3 regions of the Priestia sp. AB genome follow, and region 3 is predicted to be linked to each of the others. Evidence: a T-box and tRNA genes for the amino acid it is inferred to sense, from the RefSeq annotation. Region 3 holds a T-box; the other regions hold tRNA genes.

Region 1 (5,130 bases), on a different contig from region 3:
GTATATGTACAGGTTTTGCCGTCATTGTTTTTTTGGATATTACGGGCACCTTGAGGACCGTGCTGTTAATATTGCAGAGGTACACTCGAAAATCTTTATTTGAAGAGGTATTCGAAAGTAAAATAAAGGAAGTACTCGTCGTGCAAGGTCTTTCTTTATAGGAGTGGTTATTGTATGATAAATAGTAATAATAAAAAGGATAGGTGCGGGCATGGCTATTTTATGTTGGGCGTTAATTATCGTTAGCTTTGTTGTATCGTTTGTTGGGTTGGTTTATCCCATCATACCGAGCGTGCTATTTGTAGCTCTAGGATTTGTTATATACGGTTTATTTTATAATTTTAGCTCCTATAGCTGGTTATTTTGGGTGGTACAAGGATTGTTAGTTGTCGCACTTTTTTTAGCAGACTATATAGCTAATATTATTGGTGTGAAAAAATTCGGAGGCACTAAAGCAGGTGTTTGGGGAAGTACAGTTGGGCTGCTTGTAGGTCCGTTTGTCATTCCGGGATTTGGAATTATTTTAGGGCCGTTTATCGGAGCGATTGTAGGAGAACTGATTGTTCATCGGACCACAATTAGCAACGCAGTAAAAATTGGAGTAGGTTCGGTTATTGGCTTTTTTAGTGGCGCTATTTCAAAAGGATTTATTCAACTGCTGATGATTGCCTATTTTTTATACGCAGTTTTAAAATAATATATTGACTTTAGGCTAGAAACATGTTAAATTTTTAATGTCGCTAGTAAATGTTATATTGTTCCACAGTAGCTCAGTGGTAGAGCTATCGGCTGTTAACCGATCGGTCGTAGGTTCGAGTCCTACCTGTGGAGCCATGGCGGTGTAGCTCAGCTGGCTAGAGCGTACGGTTCATACCCGTGAGGTCGGGGGTTCGATCCCCTCCGCCGCTATTTTCCAATTTACGTTTGTGACTTACATAATTCATATTGTTCCACAGTAGCTCAGTGGTAGAGCTATCGGCTGTTAACCGATCGGTCGTAGGTTCGAGTCCTACCTGTGGAGCCATGTGGACCCTTAGCTCAGCTGGTTAGAGCAGACGGCTCATAACCGTCCGGTCGCAGGTTCGAGTCCTGCAGGGTCCACCATTTATAAGGTTGGAGGAATACCCAAGTCCGGCTGAAGGGATCGGTCTTGAAAACCGACAGGGGTGTTAAAGCCCGCGGGGGTTCGAATCCCTCTTCCTCCGCCATACTATTGTCTATTCAAAGCTTCTTTTGAGAAAAAGAAGCTTTTTTTATGTTTAAAAGAATAGTGAATGGGAATTAGGTAAATATAAATCATGGATTAGGAACTTTTTATTTGAAACAGTAGGGTAAATTTGCTAATCTAAACGTATATGGTGCTTTCGCGCCAAAATGCTTACATATTTTGAAGGAGGAATTATTCATGGCTTACAAATTACCAGAACTACCTTATGCATACGATGCACTGGAACCACATATCGACAAAGAAACAATGAATATTCACCACACAAAACATCACAACACATATGTTACAAATTTAAACGCTGCTGTTGAAGGCAAAGCGGATTTAGAAAGCAAAAGTATTGAAGAGTTAATTTCAAACTTAGATGCTGTTCCTGAAGATATCCGTACAGCAGTACGCAATAACGGTGGCGGTCATGCGAACCACTCATTATTTTGGACAATCCTTTGCCCTAACGGCGGCGGTGCTCCAACTGGTGAATTAGCAGACGCTATCGCTAGCAAATTCGGCAGCTTTGATCAATTCAAAGAAGAATTTGCAAATGCAGCTAAAACTCGCTTCGGTTCTGGCTGGGCTTGGTTAGTTGTAAACAACGGCGAATTAGAAGTAACAAGCACACCAAACCAAGATAGCCCATTAATGGAAGGTAAAACGCCAATTCTTGGTCTAGACGTTTGGGAGCACGCTTACTACTTAAATTACCAAAACCGCCGTCCAGATTACATTTCAGCATTCTTTAATGTTGTAAAATGGGACGAAGTTGCTAAGCGTTACGACGCTGCAAAATAAGCTAAAGACGTATTTAAGAGCCAGTAAAGTAATTATTACCTTTACTGGCTTTTTTGTTTTCCAATTCTTTTACATATCTCCTTTTCTTTTTCACACACTAGGTGTAGAAGAGAAAAGGAGTTTTTTGATATGCCTTTATTAAAAAAAGTAGTTGGAGATGTAGAAGTTAGTAAAGATTTACTTTTGCTTTTAATTATAGGCGGTCTTTATGCCTTGGCTATTTCAATTTCCAATTCGTTTGTTAACATTTATCTGTGGAAACAATCAGGCGAATTTTCGGATCTCGCTATTTATAATTTAGCGGTAGTGGTGCTTCAGCCGCTTACGTTTATTTTAGCAGGTAAATGGGCCAAACGAATTGACCGGGTTGTGGTTTTAAGGTTAGGTGTATCTTTTTTAGCTGTTTTTTATATCGCTGTATTAGTCAGTGGAGCTAACGCAGCCCAGTATTTAGTATTGCTTGGTGGACTGCTGGGTATAGGATACGGCTTTTATTGGCTAGCTTTTAATGTGCTAACTTTTGAAATTACAGAACCGGATACAAGAGACTTTTTTAACGGATTTTTAGGGATCTTAAACTCTTTTGCAGGGATGATTGGTCCTTTAGGAGCGGGCTTTGTTATTTCCGCTTTGTATGAATCACTTGGGTATAAAATTGTGTTTGGTGTATCGCTGCTATTGTTTATCGGTGCCGTTGTGCTTAGTTTTTTTATTACAAGACGCGCAGCGGAAGGAGTATACAAATTTAAAGAAGTATGGGCTGAACGAAAAGTCAATAAAGACTGGAATCGAATATTGCAGGCTCATTTCTTTCAAGGGTTGCGTGAAGGTACGTTCATTTTTGTTGTATCCGTCATGGTATTTATTACGACGGGAAGTGAATTAGCTTTAGGAACATATGGACTGGTGAATTCAGCGGTTGCATTTGTGGGATACTATGTTGCCTCAAGGTTTATTAAGCAAAAAAATCGCCTTCGGTTTATCTTCACAGGAGGCCTCCTTCTCTATGGAGCAGTCTTTTTGCTTATCTTTAACTTATCGTATCCAAAGTTAATTATATATGCTGTTTGTATTGCCATTGCCTATCCTATTTTATTGGTTCCATTCATTTCTCTAACGTACGATGTGATTGGACGAGCAAAAGACGTTGTTTCAAAAAGAATTGAATACATTGTTGTCAGAGAAGTATTTCTGAATATCGGGCGCGTCGTTTCTATATCTTTATTTTTAATAGCTGTACTATTTTTTGATGAAGCAAAAAGTATTCCCACTTTATTAGCTATTGTTGGAGCAGGGCATACGATCATTTATTTTTGTGTGAGACATATCTCACAGCCTCTGCACAAAAAAGAAACGACTGTTACTCCTCCGGTATTAAATGAAGGAGACGGAGAGTCTCCAGCTTAGAGTGTTGTCAGCTCCTTCATTTGTACTATGGAAAATGCTTCGCTTTTCTTTTAGAATAAATACGTTGTGTAAATAGGCACCTGCCAGGTGTCTATTTATTTGCTAAATGGCTGATTTTATGGTGTTATGGTATATATGTTTTATAAAGTGTAGGTGTTGGTATGAAAAAGAAAAAAAGAAGAAAAAGTCACGTGCCTTTTCGTGTGAACTTACTTTTCTTGACCGTATTTGCCCTATTTTCCGTATTAATTTTGCGGTTGGGACTTGTTCAAATTGTATACGGTGAGAATTACGAACGAGAAGTGGAAAAAACACAGGACGTTACGGTCAGTACGCCTGTTCCTCGAGGGAAAATGTACGATCGTTATAACCGCGTAATTGTAGATAATACCTCTTTAAATACGATTACATATACTCGTTTTCAAGGAAATACAGCTGAAGAAAGGCTGCGCATCGCTAAAAAGTTAGCCACTATGATCGATGTTCCTTACACCACAAATGTGATTGATATTCCGGAAAATAAAAAGAATAAAGATGCTAAAAATGTGGTAAAAATTACAGAACGCGATATGAAGGATTATTGGATTATGCTTCACCCTAAAGAAGCAGAACAGAAAATTACGCAAGCTGATCGCAAAAAAGTTCAAGATGGTGAAATGACTGATGACGAACTGTATCAACGTCAGTTAGACCGCATCTCTAAAAAAGATTTAGAAAGTCTAAAGAGTGATTTAGAAGTTCTCGCTATTAAGCGCCAAATGGAGGCAGGTTACTCTAACACCCCGCAAATTGTTAAGAGCGGTGTGACAAATGAAGAGTATGCCGTTGTAAGTGAGCACTTAGATGAACTTCCAGGTGTTGATACAACAACGTATTGGGATCGCTCATACCCAGAAAACAGTACTCTTCGTACTTTGCTTGGAAATGTATCATCTGCCAACGAAGGACTGCCTAAAGATAAAGTACAGTATTACTTGTCAAGAGGCTATAGCCGAAATGACCAAGTTGGGACGAGCTATTTAGAGAAGCAATACGAAGCTCAGCTCAGCGGTCAAAAAGAAAAAGTCCAATATGTAACAGATAAAAAAGGAAATCTCCTTGATACAATTCGAGTGTCTAAAGGTGAACGCGGCAGTGATTTGGTTTTAACTATTGATATGGAGCTTCAAAAAGCGGTAGAAAAACAAATTACGGACCAGCTTTTAGCTAAAAAGCAAATGAAAGGAACGCAATTTTTAGACCGTGCTTTTGTTATTATGATGGATCCTCACACAGGAGAAATTTTAACAATGGCAGGTAAAAAATACACCATTGATAAGAAGACTGGAGTGCCTAAAATAGAAGATTTTGCATTAGGAAATATTTCAACATCTTATACAATGGGCTCTGTTGTAAAAGGAGCAACGGTTTTAGCCGGCTTAGATTCAGGAGCTATTAAGCCAAACACAGTGTTCGTTGATGAACCGTTAAAAATTAAAGGAACACCGGTTAAAAAATCAGCTGAGGCTGAAGGGCTAGGACCCTTAACGTATTCATCTGCGTTAAAATATTCATCCAACGTATTTATGTTTAAAACGGTAATGGCTATGGCTGGGTTACAGTATCATAAAAACATGACTTTACCCATTAAACCTGATACATTCAGCGAACTGCGTTCTTACTACAGTCAGTTCGGCTTAGGCGTATCAACAGGCATAGACCTTGATAAC
Region 2 (5,130 bases), on a different contig from region 3:
TAATAAAATGATTCCCGCACTTAATGACCGCAGTCCAGATAACAAAATAGGCGATGAATAGCCAAGCGCCAGCTTCGACATCGGCCACGTTAATCCCCAAATCAGTACAAGAGCAGCTAAAAGAATTCCATTAATAAAAGATGATGACTGTTTCATACAACAACCACTCCTACATATATGAATGTAAATGACTCACGCATTCATTCCTCCTTGTATACTACGCTTCTTTTTTGCTCACTTCAATTGCACGCCTTTAATGTACTTCATGGATAGCAGTTATAGTAACTGAGTTTCTTTTATGACAACGTATCTTTCTTCTCTATATGCTCATCCAGAAAAAATAAAGGGCATCGCTAGTGACGATATCACTTTTTATCTATAGCTTTTATACATCCTAAAAGCCCTGAAGCCATTCAGCTGCTGGGTTTCTGCTCCCCTTTTTCATTTAGCTTACATATTTTCTAATAAATCTATGAATCCCCTAAACATTTCTACCTAGATAAATTGTCAGAATTATTACAGAGAAGGTGACAATTCTACTTATATCGCCCTTTAATATTAAAACTATGTTACAAAATGTCGTAATTTGGAATTAGATGTTTACTTTTCCTGTCAGGATTGATAGACTCACAGTTGTGAATAAAACAAGTTATGGAAAGGGAGAAAGAACATGCTAAAGAAAGCAAATCGTACAGTTATGAATATGGGGTTAGCAGCATTACTTGTTCCCGCTGCCCTAACATTTAGCACAACTTCAGCAAGTGCAAATGACGGAGGCGCTGCACCAGCACCCGTACAAGAAAAGGTAACGCCAAGCGTACCTCAACAACAAGCAACTACTACTACTAATCAAAAAGTCATCGTAAACGTGAGTGCGTTAAATATTCGTCAAGGAGCTAGCTTTTCATCTCCAGTCGTTGGAACTGCAGCACAAGGTCAAGAGTTTGCTATTTTAAAAGAAGCAAACGGCTTAGTTGAAATTGCACCAAACAAATGGATTTCAAAAAGCTCAAGCTACGTAACAATTGCATCAGGTAAACCAAGCGCAAGCCAAGTAAAAGGTGTAAGCACATCAACTCCTTCTACTTCTACAGCATCTTCATCTACATCTGCAGCACAAGAAACTAGCACACCAGCACCTGCTCCAACAACAAGCACGGCTTCTGGAAGCACAGTAAATGTTGCACGTAGTTTAGTAGGATCACCTTACCAATGGGCAGGAAACACACCAAGCGGATTTGACTGCTCAGGCTTTATCGCATACGTGTTCAACCATAGCGGTCACAGCATTTCACGTACAAGCGTAGCCAACTACTGGAATATGGCGACAAAAATTTCGTCTCCACAACCAGGAGATCTAGTATTCTTCCAAAACACATACACAAGCGGCCCATCTCACATGGGAATCTACATCGGAAACGGCCAAATGATTCATGCTGGTTCACACGGTGTAGCTGTAGCTGACCTAGATGTTTCTTATTATCAAGATCATTTCTTAGGATACGGACGCTTCTAAGAAAAAAATGCCCTCTAATCGTTAGATACGTTCTAACGATTAGAGGGCATTTACTTTTTATCGCTGCGCGACGGAAAGCGCCTTTTCAATGCGCGTTTGAAATTTATGCTTCCAGTCTTCAGCTAGCTCAGCCACTTCTAAAGCCCGCTTCATCCCTTCTACATCTTTTGGATGATGGAAATATAAATCAAGCGTAAACCAAACGGATACTTGGTTTGGATGAGCTTCAATCAATTTCACTTCTGCATCTTGCGTAATCGTACCTTCTTTCAGCACGCGGCAAAGATAGCCAGTATAGCTTGTCTCAATCATTCGTTTTAGAATTCCTTTAACGCCCGTTCGCTTTGTAATCGTGTCGCATGGATTTCGTCCTTGTGTTACTTGAATAATGGCGTCTCCTACTTGATAAACGTCTCCAATGCATACTTCTTTTTCAAGCATGCCTGCTACAACAAGATTTTCTCCAAACGCAGACATGGGGAGCTCCGTATCAAACTCTTCGTTCCATTTCTTATAGTGCTCATATGAATATACGCACACCGCACGATCCGGACCGCCGTGATACTTTAAGTTCGCTACGCCGTCGCCTTGGAATCCTTCTTTTGCTAAAAACGTTTCGTCTACTTGCTTCTTGCGTATGCCTGTACGTATTTCTTTGCCGGGACTGTATGCCATTTGTTCAGGCATGCCGGTTGCTAAATGAATTATTTTACGTTGATTCATTCGTATCTCTCCCTTCCCCGTTTCCCCTTACTAATTACGTCATATTTTACCACATTTTAAAGATGGATCTCTTATTTTTCATATATTCCACTAAAATCTTGGCAATATCATGAAAGTTTAAAAAATATTTCACAATTATATTAAAAATATCTTCATTTCCTCTTTTTCTTTTGTTCGAAATGATTTAAGATAGTAGAGGCTGTCGAAATATAAGTTATTATGTCAGTTCTGCATGTTTTTTTACATATTAGCACATAGTAAATATTATTTTACAATTACGTCATTTTTTACAATGGCCTAAAAAATTTTGCCCATTTTTACTAAAACTAGCGTGAAAGTCCTGATTTTTATATAAAATAGAGGCCGATTTACATAGTCATTTCTATGCACGTCCCTCTTTTATAAATATAGAATACATGTAAGGAGAAAAGTAAATGTCAATTTTAATGGGAATTATCGGGATTGTAATTGTCTTAGCAATTGCATTCCTCATGTCAAACGACAGGAAACTTATCAACTATAAAGGCATCGCAGTTATGCTTGTCATCCAGCTTGCTATCTCTGCTTTTATGATGAATACATCGATTGGTCGCAAGGTGCTTGACTTTATCACAAGTGTATTTACAAAGATCTTATCATTTGGTAACGACGGAATTTCGTTCGTGTTTGGAGATCTTGCAGGAAAAGGCATTTTCTTTATCCAGACGTTAGTTATGATTGTATTCGTTTCAGCATTATTAAGTATTTTAAACTACTCTCGTATTTTACCCTTTGGGATCAAATATATTGGAGGACTTGTTTCAAAAATTACCGGACTTCCCCAAATTGAAAGCTTCACAGCCGTGAATGCGATGATCTTTGGTGATACAACGGCGCTAATTGCGGTGAAAAACCACATCGGAGGTTTAACACCAAACCGTTTATTTATCGTTACAACAACATCTTTAGTATCCGTTTCTTGTTCAATTCTTGGCGCATACATGCAGATGATTCCGGCGGAATACGTATTAATTGCCCTTCCGCTAAACGTATTCTCTGGCTTAATCGTTTCTTCTATCGTTGCACCAGTAAAAGTAGAAGATGAAAACGAAGTCGATATCAAAGCGCCTGCTAAGCAAGGCACGCTGTTTGAAGCAATCGGTGACGGTGCCCTAGACGGCGGACGCGTTGCGTTAATCGTAGCAGCTATGCTTGTAACGTACGTTGGTCTTTTAGCATTAGTGAACTACGTATTAAACGGCGTAATTGGATTAACCGTTCAAGATATTTTAGGCTATATCTTCTACCCAATTGCCTTTATCATGGGTATTCCGGCAGATGAACTAATGAGAGCCGGCGGCGTAATGGGAACAAAAGTAGTAGCAAACGAATTCGTTGCCATGCTTGACTTCCAAAAAATGATGCCTCACCTTTCTGAAAAAACGGTTGGGATCGTATCAGCTTACTTAATCTCATTTGCCAACTTCAGCTCAATTGGTATCGTTCTTGGTACGATCCAAGCAATCAACGGCGAACAAGCTTCACGCGTTGCGAAGTTTGGCTTGAAGATGCTGTTAGTAGCGACAATGGGATCGATTTTAACAGGTATTATGGTTGGATTGTTTATTTAATGAAAAAGCACTCACTTTTAGTGAGTGCTTTTTTGTTGGGGGTGGTTCTTTTTGGGTTATATCTGGAGCGTTTCTACAATGTTGAAATTTATTAAATATCTCTGTTGACATACTCCGAGTTATCAGCACTATTATCAAATGCTTTTTATCTTCATTCTAATAACATTTAAATTAGTTTTACATAATGGATTAAAGCAATATCTCTTATTCAATAAAAAAGACAGCTTGCTTTATCAGCAAACTGCCTTTTTTGTAATGACCCGTCCGGGATGCGAACCCGTGTTATCTTTTTAAAAAGATAATCTCTTGACCACTTGACCAACGGACCAGATAAAATTATGAAATGGCAGAGAAGAAGGGATTCGAACCCTCGCACCGCGTTAACGATCTACTCCCTTAGCAGGGGAGCCCCTTGAGCCACTTGGGTACTTCTCTGTATGAATCTCCCACTGAGATACTGTGGAATAATAGTAGGCCTAAGGGGACTTAAACCACCGACCTCACGCTTATCAGAATTGGGCTCTACCAAAATGAGCTACTTCCCGTTTATGGCGCGCCCGAGAGGAGTCGAACCCCTAACCTTTTGATCCGTAGTCAAACGCTCTATCCAATTGAGCTACGGGCGCTTACTAAAATGGTGCGGATGAAGGGACTTGAACCCCCACGTCATAAGACACTAGATCCTAAGTCTAGCGCGTCTGCCAATTCCGCCACATCCGCGTGTGAAAAATGGTTGCGGGGACAGGATTTGAACCTGCGACCTTCGGGTTATGAGCCCGACGAGCTACCGAACTGCTCCACCCCGCGATAATAATAAATATACAATGGAAGAGGAAGAGGGATTCGAACCCCCGCGGGCTTTGACACCCCTGTCGGTTTTCAAGACCGATCCCTTCAGCCAGACTTGGGTATTCCTCCATATTTCAGGTTCAATGGTGGACCTTGTAGGACTCGAACCTACGACCGGACGGTTATGAGCCGTCTGCTCTAACCAGCTGAGCTAAAGGTCCTTTCTAAGCTCTTTATTAGAATGTGGATACGGCAATCGGATTTGAACCGGTGATAAAGGTATTGCAGACCTTGACTATGCCACCAATAAGTATGGAAGTTATTTATAGTCAGTTACATTTATCCGTATGCTACCCCTTCATATGAAACATGGACTAGTAATTTAATAATTAATATCTGTTTCGCTACCAACAAAAATCATTTTACTTTATAATTTCGCAGAAGTCAACATCTATGTAAGTTGTGTTTTAATACTTAATTTTGCAATTATTA
Region 3 (5,130 bases):
GGTAAGCAGCATTCGCGAGGCATATCCAGAGTTAAATATTATTGCTGGTAACGTAGCAACTGCTGAAGGTACAAAAGCATTAATTGAAGCAGGAGCAAACGTAGTAAAAGTAGGAATTGGACCTGGTTCAATTTGCACAACTCGTGTTGTAGCTGGTGTAGGCGTTCCACAGATTACAGCAGTATATGACTGTGCAACTGAAGCTCGTAAGCACGGTGTAGCTATTATCGCAGATGGCGGTATTAAATACTCTGGAGATATTGTAAAAGCACTTGCGGCTGGTGGACATACAGTAATGCTAGGAAGCCTTCTAGCAGGGACGACAGAAAGTCCTGGAGAAACAGAAATCTACCAAGGTAGACGCTTTAAAGTGTACCGTGGAATGGGCTCTGTAGGAGCTATGGAAAAAGGAAGTAAAGATCGATACTTCCAAGAAGATAATAAAAAATTAGTCCCAGAAGGTATCGAAGGACGTTTGCCTTACAAAGGACCTGTAGCAGATACTTTATATCAAATGATTGGCGGTTTACGCGCAGGAATGGGTTACTGTGGTTCAGCTAACTTAGAAGCGTTACGTGAACAGGCACAATTCATTCGTATGACTGGAGCAGGTTTAAGAGAAAGCCACCCACATGATGTACAAATCACAAAAGAATCTCCTAACTATTCTATGAGATAATCATGAATGTTAAAAAACACGTTTCCCTATTAGGGAAACGTGTTTTTTATGTCATGGATCATAAATGTAACAGTACTTCTTTATCTATTTTTTTAAATTTTAGTATGATAAAATTACATTTATGTGAGTTTACGTTTGGAGGGTATAGAGTGAGAAACGCAGTACAGAAACAATTAATTTGTGTCATTGCTGTTATGTTAATGGCCAGCGTATTTTTTGTCTCTACACAAGCATCAGCTGCTCCTAAAACAGATGATATTGGCGTTGAAGCAGATGCAGCGATCTTAGTAGAGGCAAGTACGGGGAAAGTATTATACGGGAAAAATACGGATGCTTTATTAGGTATTGCAAGCATGACAAAAATGATGACGGAATACCTAGTATTAGAATCCATAAAAGATAAGAAATTATCTTGGGATCAACGTGTGCCAGTTAGTAAATATGCAGCTAAAATTTCTCAGGATTATGGATTATCGAATGTACCGTTAATTGAAAACCAAAAATACACGGTGAAAGAATTATATGATGCCATGGCTATTTACTCAGCTAATGGAGCTGCAATTGCTTTAGCTGAAGCTGTCAGTGGTTCTGAAGAAAACTTTATTAAGTTAATGAACGAAACGGCAAAAAGATTAAATATGGGTGAATCAAAATTTGTCAATTCCACAGGTCTTTCTAATTCTCTGTTAAAAGGAATGTATCCAAAAGGAACGAAGGAAGAAGATGAGAACCTTCTATCGGCTCGGGCAGTTGCTACCCTTGCTTATCACTTAATTCATGATTATCCAGAATCTTTGGAAGTAGCTAAAACTCCTTCTAAGATGTTTAGACAAGGACAACAAGGCGAAACAAAAATGAACAATTGGAATAAGATGCTCCCAGGTTTTTCAGCTGCCTACAGCGGCGTAGACGGTTTAAAAACTGGCCATACAGATTTTGCAGGTCAATGTTTCACTGGGACTGCAGAGCGTAACGGGGTAAGATACATAACAGTTGTAATGAATGCTAAGGAAAACGGCAAGTCTACGGAAGCTGCTCGTTTTTCCCAAACAAAAAAGATATTGGATTATGCTTTTAGTCATTTTCAGTTAAAAGAAGTAGTGCCTGCTAACGGCGAGATTAAGGGGCATGAAACAATTGATGTTGCTAAAGGAAAATCAAAAGAAGCTTCCGTTTCTCCAAAGAATTCGGTAAAGATTATTACCGAAAAAGGTCAAAAAGATCATACTAAAATCAACTTTAAGTTAAACGATAAAGTTATGAACGATCAAAAAGTTGTTGCTCCTATTAAAAAAGGAGAAACAGTTGCTTATGTGAGTGCAACAAACAGCAATCTTAAAGATTTAGGCTATGTAGGAGGTCAAACTACAGATAGCATGACGCAGGTTGTGACAAACGAATCTGTTGAAAAAGCTGGATGGTTCTCTCTCGCTATCCGCAGTATTGGCAACTTCTTCAGCGATATTTGGATGAATGCTGCAAATACAGTGAATAACTGGTTTTAATGATAACTCAAGAGAAAGAAGAGATACTACAAGAGAGTATCTCTTCTTTTTATTTTTAGATTTGTTTGTATATAATCTATAAATTAGATAGGAATTTTCCGAAAAATGCGGTAAAATAGACACTAAGTTTTGAATTTTGTATATACACTAAAAATTATTGTGAAACACTTGATACAGGAGGAAGACAAACATGAATAACATTACAGGTACTGATCGTGTAAAACGGGGAATGGCGGAAATGCAAAAAGGCGGCGTTATCATGGACGTGATCAATGCAGAGCAAGCAAAAATTGCAGAAGCAGCAGGCGCTGTTGCCGTTATGGCATTAGAGCGTGTTCCAGCTGATATCCGTGCAGCAGGCGGCGTGTCTCGTATGGCAGACCCAACAATTGTTGAAGAAGTGATGAATGCTGTGTCCATTCCAGTTATGGCAAAAGCTCGTATTGGCCATATTGTTGAAGCACGCGTGCTAGAAGCGATGGGTGTAGACTACATCGATGAAAGTGAAGTGTTGACTCCAGCTGATGAGGAGTTTCATTTAAATAAAAATACATTTACGGTTCCATTTGTGTGCGGTTGCCGTGATCTTGGCGAAGCATCTCGTCGTATTGCTGAAGGAGCTGCAATGCTTCGTACAAAGGGCGAACCAGGGACAGGAAACATCGTGGAAGCAGTACGTCATATGCGTCAAGTAAACGCTCAAGTACGTAAAGTTGTGGGCATGGACGAAGATGAGTTAATGACAGAAGCTAAACTATTAGGTGCACCTTATGAGTTATTACTGCAAATTAAACGTGAAGGTCGTTTACCGGTTGTAAACTTTGCAGCAGGCGGTGTAGCAACACCAGCAGATGCAGCGTTAATGATGCAGCTTGGAGCAGACGGCGTGTTCGTTGGATCAGGAATCTTTAAATCAGACAACCCTGAAAAGTTTGCACGTGCAATCGTGGAAGCAACAACACATTATCAAGACTATGAACTGATTGCAAACTTATCAAAAGGGTTAGGAAGTGCAATGAAAGGGATTGAAATTTCATCATTATTACCAGAAAACCGCATGCAAGAGCGTGGATGGTAATTTAAAGGGAGTTTTGACAAAATGGTAAAAGTAGGCGTGTTAGGATTACAAGGTGCCTTTCGCGAGCATGCACAAGCATTAGAAGCAGCAGGCGCTGAAGCCATTATCATAAAAAAAGTTGAACAGCTAAACGAAATAGATGGTTTAATCCTACCGGGCGGGGAAAGCACAGCGATGCGTCGTCTGATTGACAAATATGACTTTATGGAACCTCTTCGCCAGTTTGCACAAGCAGGTAAACCGGTATTTGGTACGTGTGCGGGTTTAATTTTACTTGCAGGACAAGTCGTTGACCGTGAAGAGCCCCATTTAGGTGTTATGGATATTACGGTAGCTCGAAACTCGTTTGGGCGTCAACGGGATAGCTTTGAAGCTGCCTTAAATATTAAAGATATCGGTGAAGATTTTATAGGCGTATTTATCCGTGCTCCGCATATTGTAGAAGTAGGAGAAAACGTTGAAGTCTTAGCTATGCATAACGACCGAATCGTTGCGGCAAGACAAGGTCAATTCTTGGGATGTTCGTTTCATCCAGAATTGACAGATGATGCCCGCATGGCGCAGTATTTTGTAGCAATGGTTGAAGAAGCTTCAAAAAAACCTGTATAAATGAATTGCATCTTGTAAAGACTTGTAGTACATTATGATTAATAAAAATGATATTGGTATAAAGCGTTGATAGGAAATAGTAATAAGATTTTTGATTTCAAGAGAGTCGATGGCTGGTGTGAATCGATAATCAATTCTTATGAATCCGTCCTGGAGCAAGCTGTCGAAAAAGTAGTAGGCAGTTTCGGTTCATCCGTTATCTGGTTTAAGAGGAAGGCTTATTTTAGCTTTCAATTAGGGTGGCAACGCGGGTAAACTCTCGTCCCTTTCATGGGGATGAGAGTTTTTATTTTGCCCTTTTATACTAAAGGAGGTACTAAGTATGTTAGATTTAAAATTTTTACGTGCTAATTTTAATGAAGTAAAAGAAAAGCTCAAGTTTCGTGGTGAGGACTTAACGGACTTAGGTCGCTTTGAAGAGTTAGATGCAAAACGCCGTGAGCTAATTGCTCAAACAGAAGAGTTAAAAAGCAAGCGAAATGAAGTATCACAGCAAATTGCACAATTGAAGCGTGAAAAACAAGATGCTGATCATTTAATCGTTGAAATGCGTGAAGTAGGAGATCGCGTAAAGCAATTGGATGAAGAGCTTCGCAGCGTTGAAGAAGAATTAGAACTATTGCTGCTTTCAATTCCTAACGTTCCACATGAAAGTACGCCTGTAGGTGAAACTGAAGATGATAACGTAGAAGTTCGCAAATGGGGAGAAATTAAACAATTTGATTTTGAACCAAAACCGCATTGGGATTTAGGAACAGATTTAAATATTTTAGATTTTGAAAGAGCTTCGAAAGTAACGGGAAGCCGCTTTGTATTTTATAAAGGGTTAGGTGCAAGATTAGAACGCGCTCTTATTAACTTTATGATGGATTTACATATGGATGAGCATGGTTATGAAGAAATTCTTCCTCCATATATGGTGAATCGCACAAGCATGACAGGAACAGGGCAGCTTCCTAAATTTGAAGAAGATGCATTCAAGATTAAAGAAGAAGATTATTTCTTAATTCCTACAGCTGAAGTACCAGTTACAAATTTACATCGTGATGAAATTTTAAGCGGAGATCAGCTTCCAATTGCTTATACAGCGTATAGTGCTTGCTTCCGCTCAGAAGCAGGCTCTGCAGGAAGAGATACACGTGGTCTTATTCGTCAGCATCAGTTTAATAAAGTAGAACTCGTTCGCTTTGTTAAGCCAGAAGATTCTTATGATGAATTAGAAAAATTAACGGGCCATGCTGAAAAGGTTCTTCAACTAT

What was found. The T-box of region 3 lies ahead of serS (serine--tRNA ligase). A T-box ahead of a tRNA ligase gene usually reads a tRNA of that ligase, here a tRNA-Ser.
Region 1: it encodes a tRNA-Ser, which carries the amino acid that the T-box ahead of serS (serine--tRNA ligase) is inferred to sense. The anticodon was not compared.
Region 2: it encodes a tRNA-Ser, which carries the amino acid that the T-box ahead of serS (serine--tRNA ligase) is inferred to sense. The anticodon was not compared.

What each region holds. Positions count from the first base shown of each region.
Region 1 is NZ_JAQMYN010000001.1:376,211-381,340, forward strand. Features, by position in the region: gene POF52_RS01895 (DUF456 domain-containing protein) at 212-697, shown strand; tRNA gene POF52_RS01900 (tRNA-Asn) at 760-834, shown strand; tRNA gene POF52_RS01905 (tRNA-Met) at 836-909, shown strand; tRNA gene POF52_RS01910 (tRNA-Asn) at 950-1,024, shown strand; tRNA gene POF52_RS01915 (tRNA-Ile) at 1,028-1,104, shown strand; tRNA gene POF52_RS01920 (tRNA-Ser) at 1,116-1,208, shown strand; gene sodA (superoxide dismutase SodA) at 1,406-2,014, shown strand; gene POF52_RS01930 (MFS transporter) at 2,144-3,421, shown strand; gene POF52_RS01935 (peptidoglycan D,D-transpeptidase FtsI family protein) at 3,583-5,130, shown strand, end outside.
Region 2 is NZ_JAQMYN010000004.1:479,545-484,674, forward strand. Features, by position in the region: gene POF52_RS15770 (DMT family transporter) at 1-156, opposite strand, end outside; gene POF52_RS15775 (C40 family peptidase) at 671-1,516, shown strand; gene POF52_RS15780 (MOSC domain-containing protein) at 1,574-2,239, opposite strand; gene POF52_RS15785 (NupC/NupG family nucleoside CNT transporter) at 2,674-3,849, shown strand; tRNA gene POF52_RS15790 (tRNA-Ser) at 4,194-4,284, opposite strand; tRNA gene POF52_RS15795 (tRNA-Arg) at 4,399-4,475, opposite strand; tRNA gene POF52_RS15800 (tRNA-Leu) at 4,485-4,569, opposite strand; tRNA gene POF52_RS15805 (tRNA-Met) at 4,580-4,656, opposite strand; tRNA gene POF52_RS15810 (tRNA-Ser) at 4,675-4,767, opposite strand; tRNA gene POF52_RS15815 (tRNA-Ile) at 4,783-4,859, opposite strand.
Region 3 is NZ_JAQMYN010000033.1:8,611-13,740, reverse strand. Features, by position in the region: gene guaB (IMP dehydrogenase) at 1-679, shown strand, start outside; gene POF52_RS30355 (serine hydrolase) at 829-2,184, shown strand; gene pdxS (pyridoxal 5'-phosphate synthase lyase subunit PdxS) at 2,375-3,262, shown strand; gene pdxT (pyridoxal 5'-phosphate synthase glutaminase subunit PdxT) at 3,284-3,871, shown strand; T-box leader at 3,929-4,141, shown strand; gene serS (serine--tRNA ligase) at 4,194-5,130, shown strand, end outside.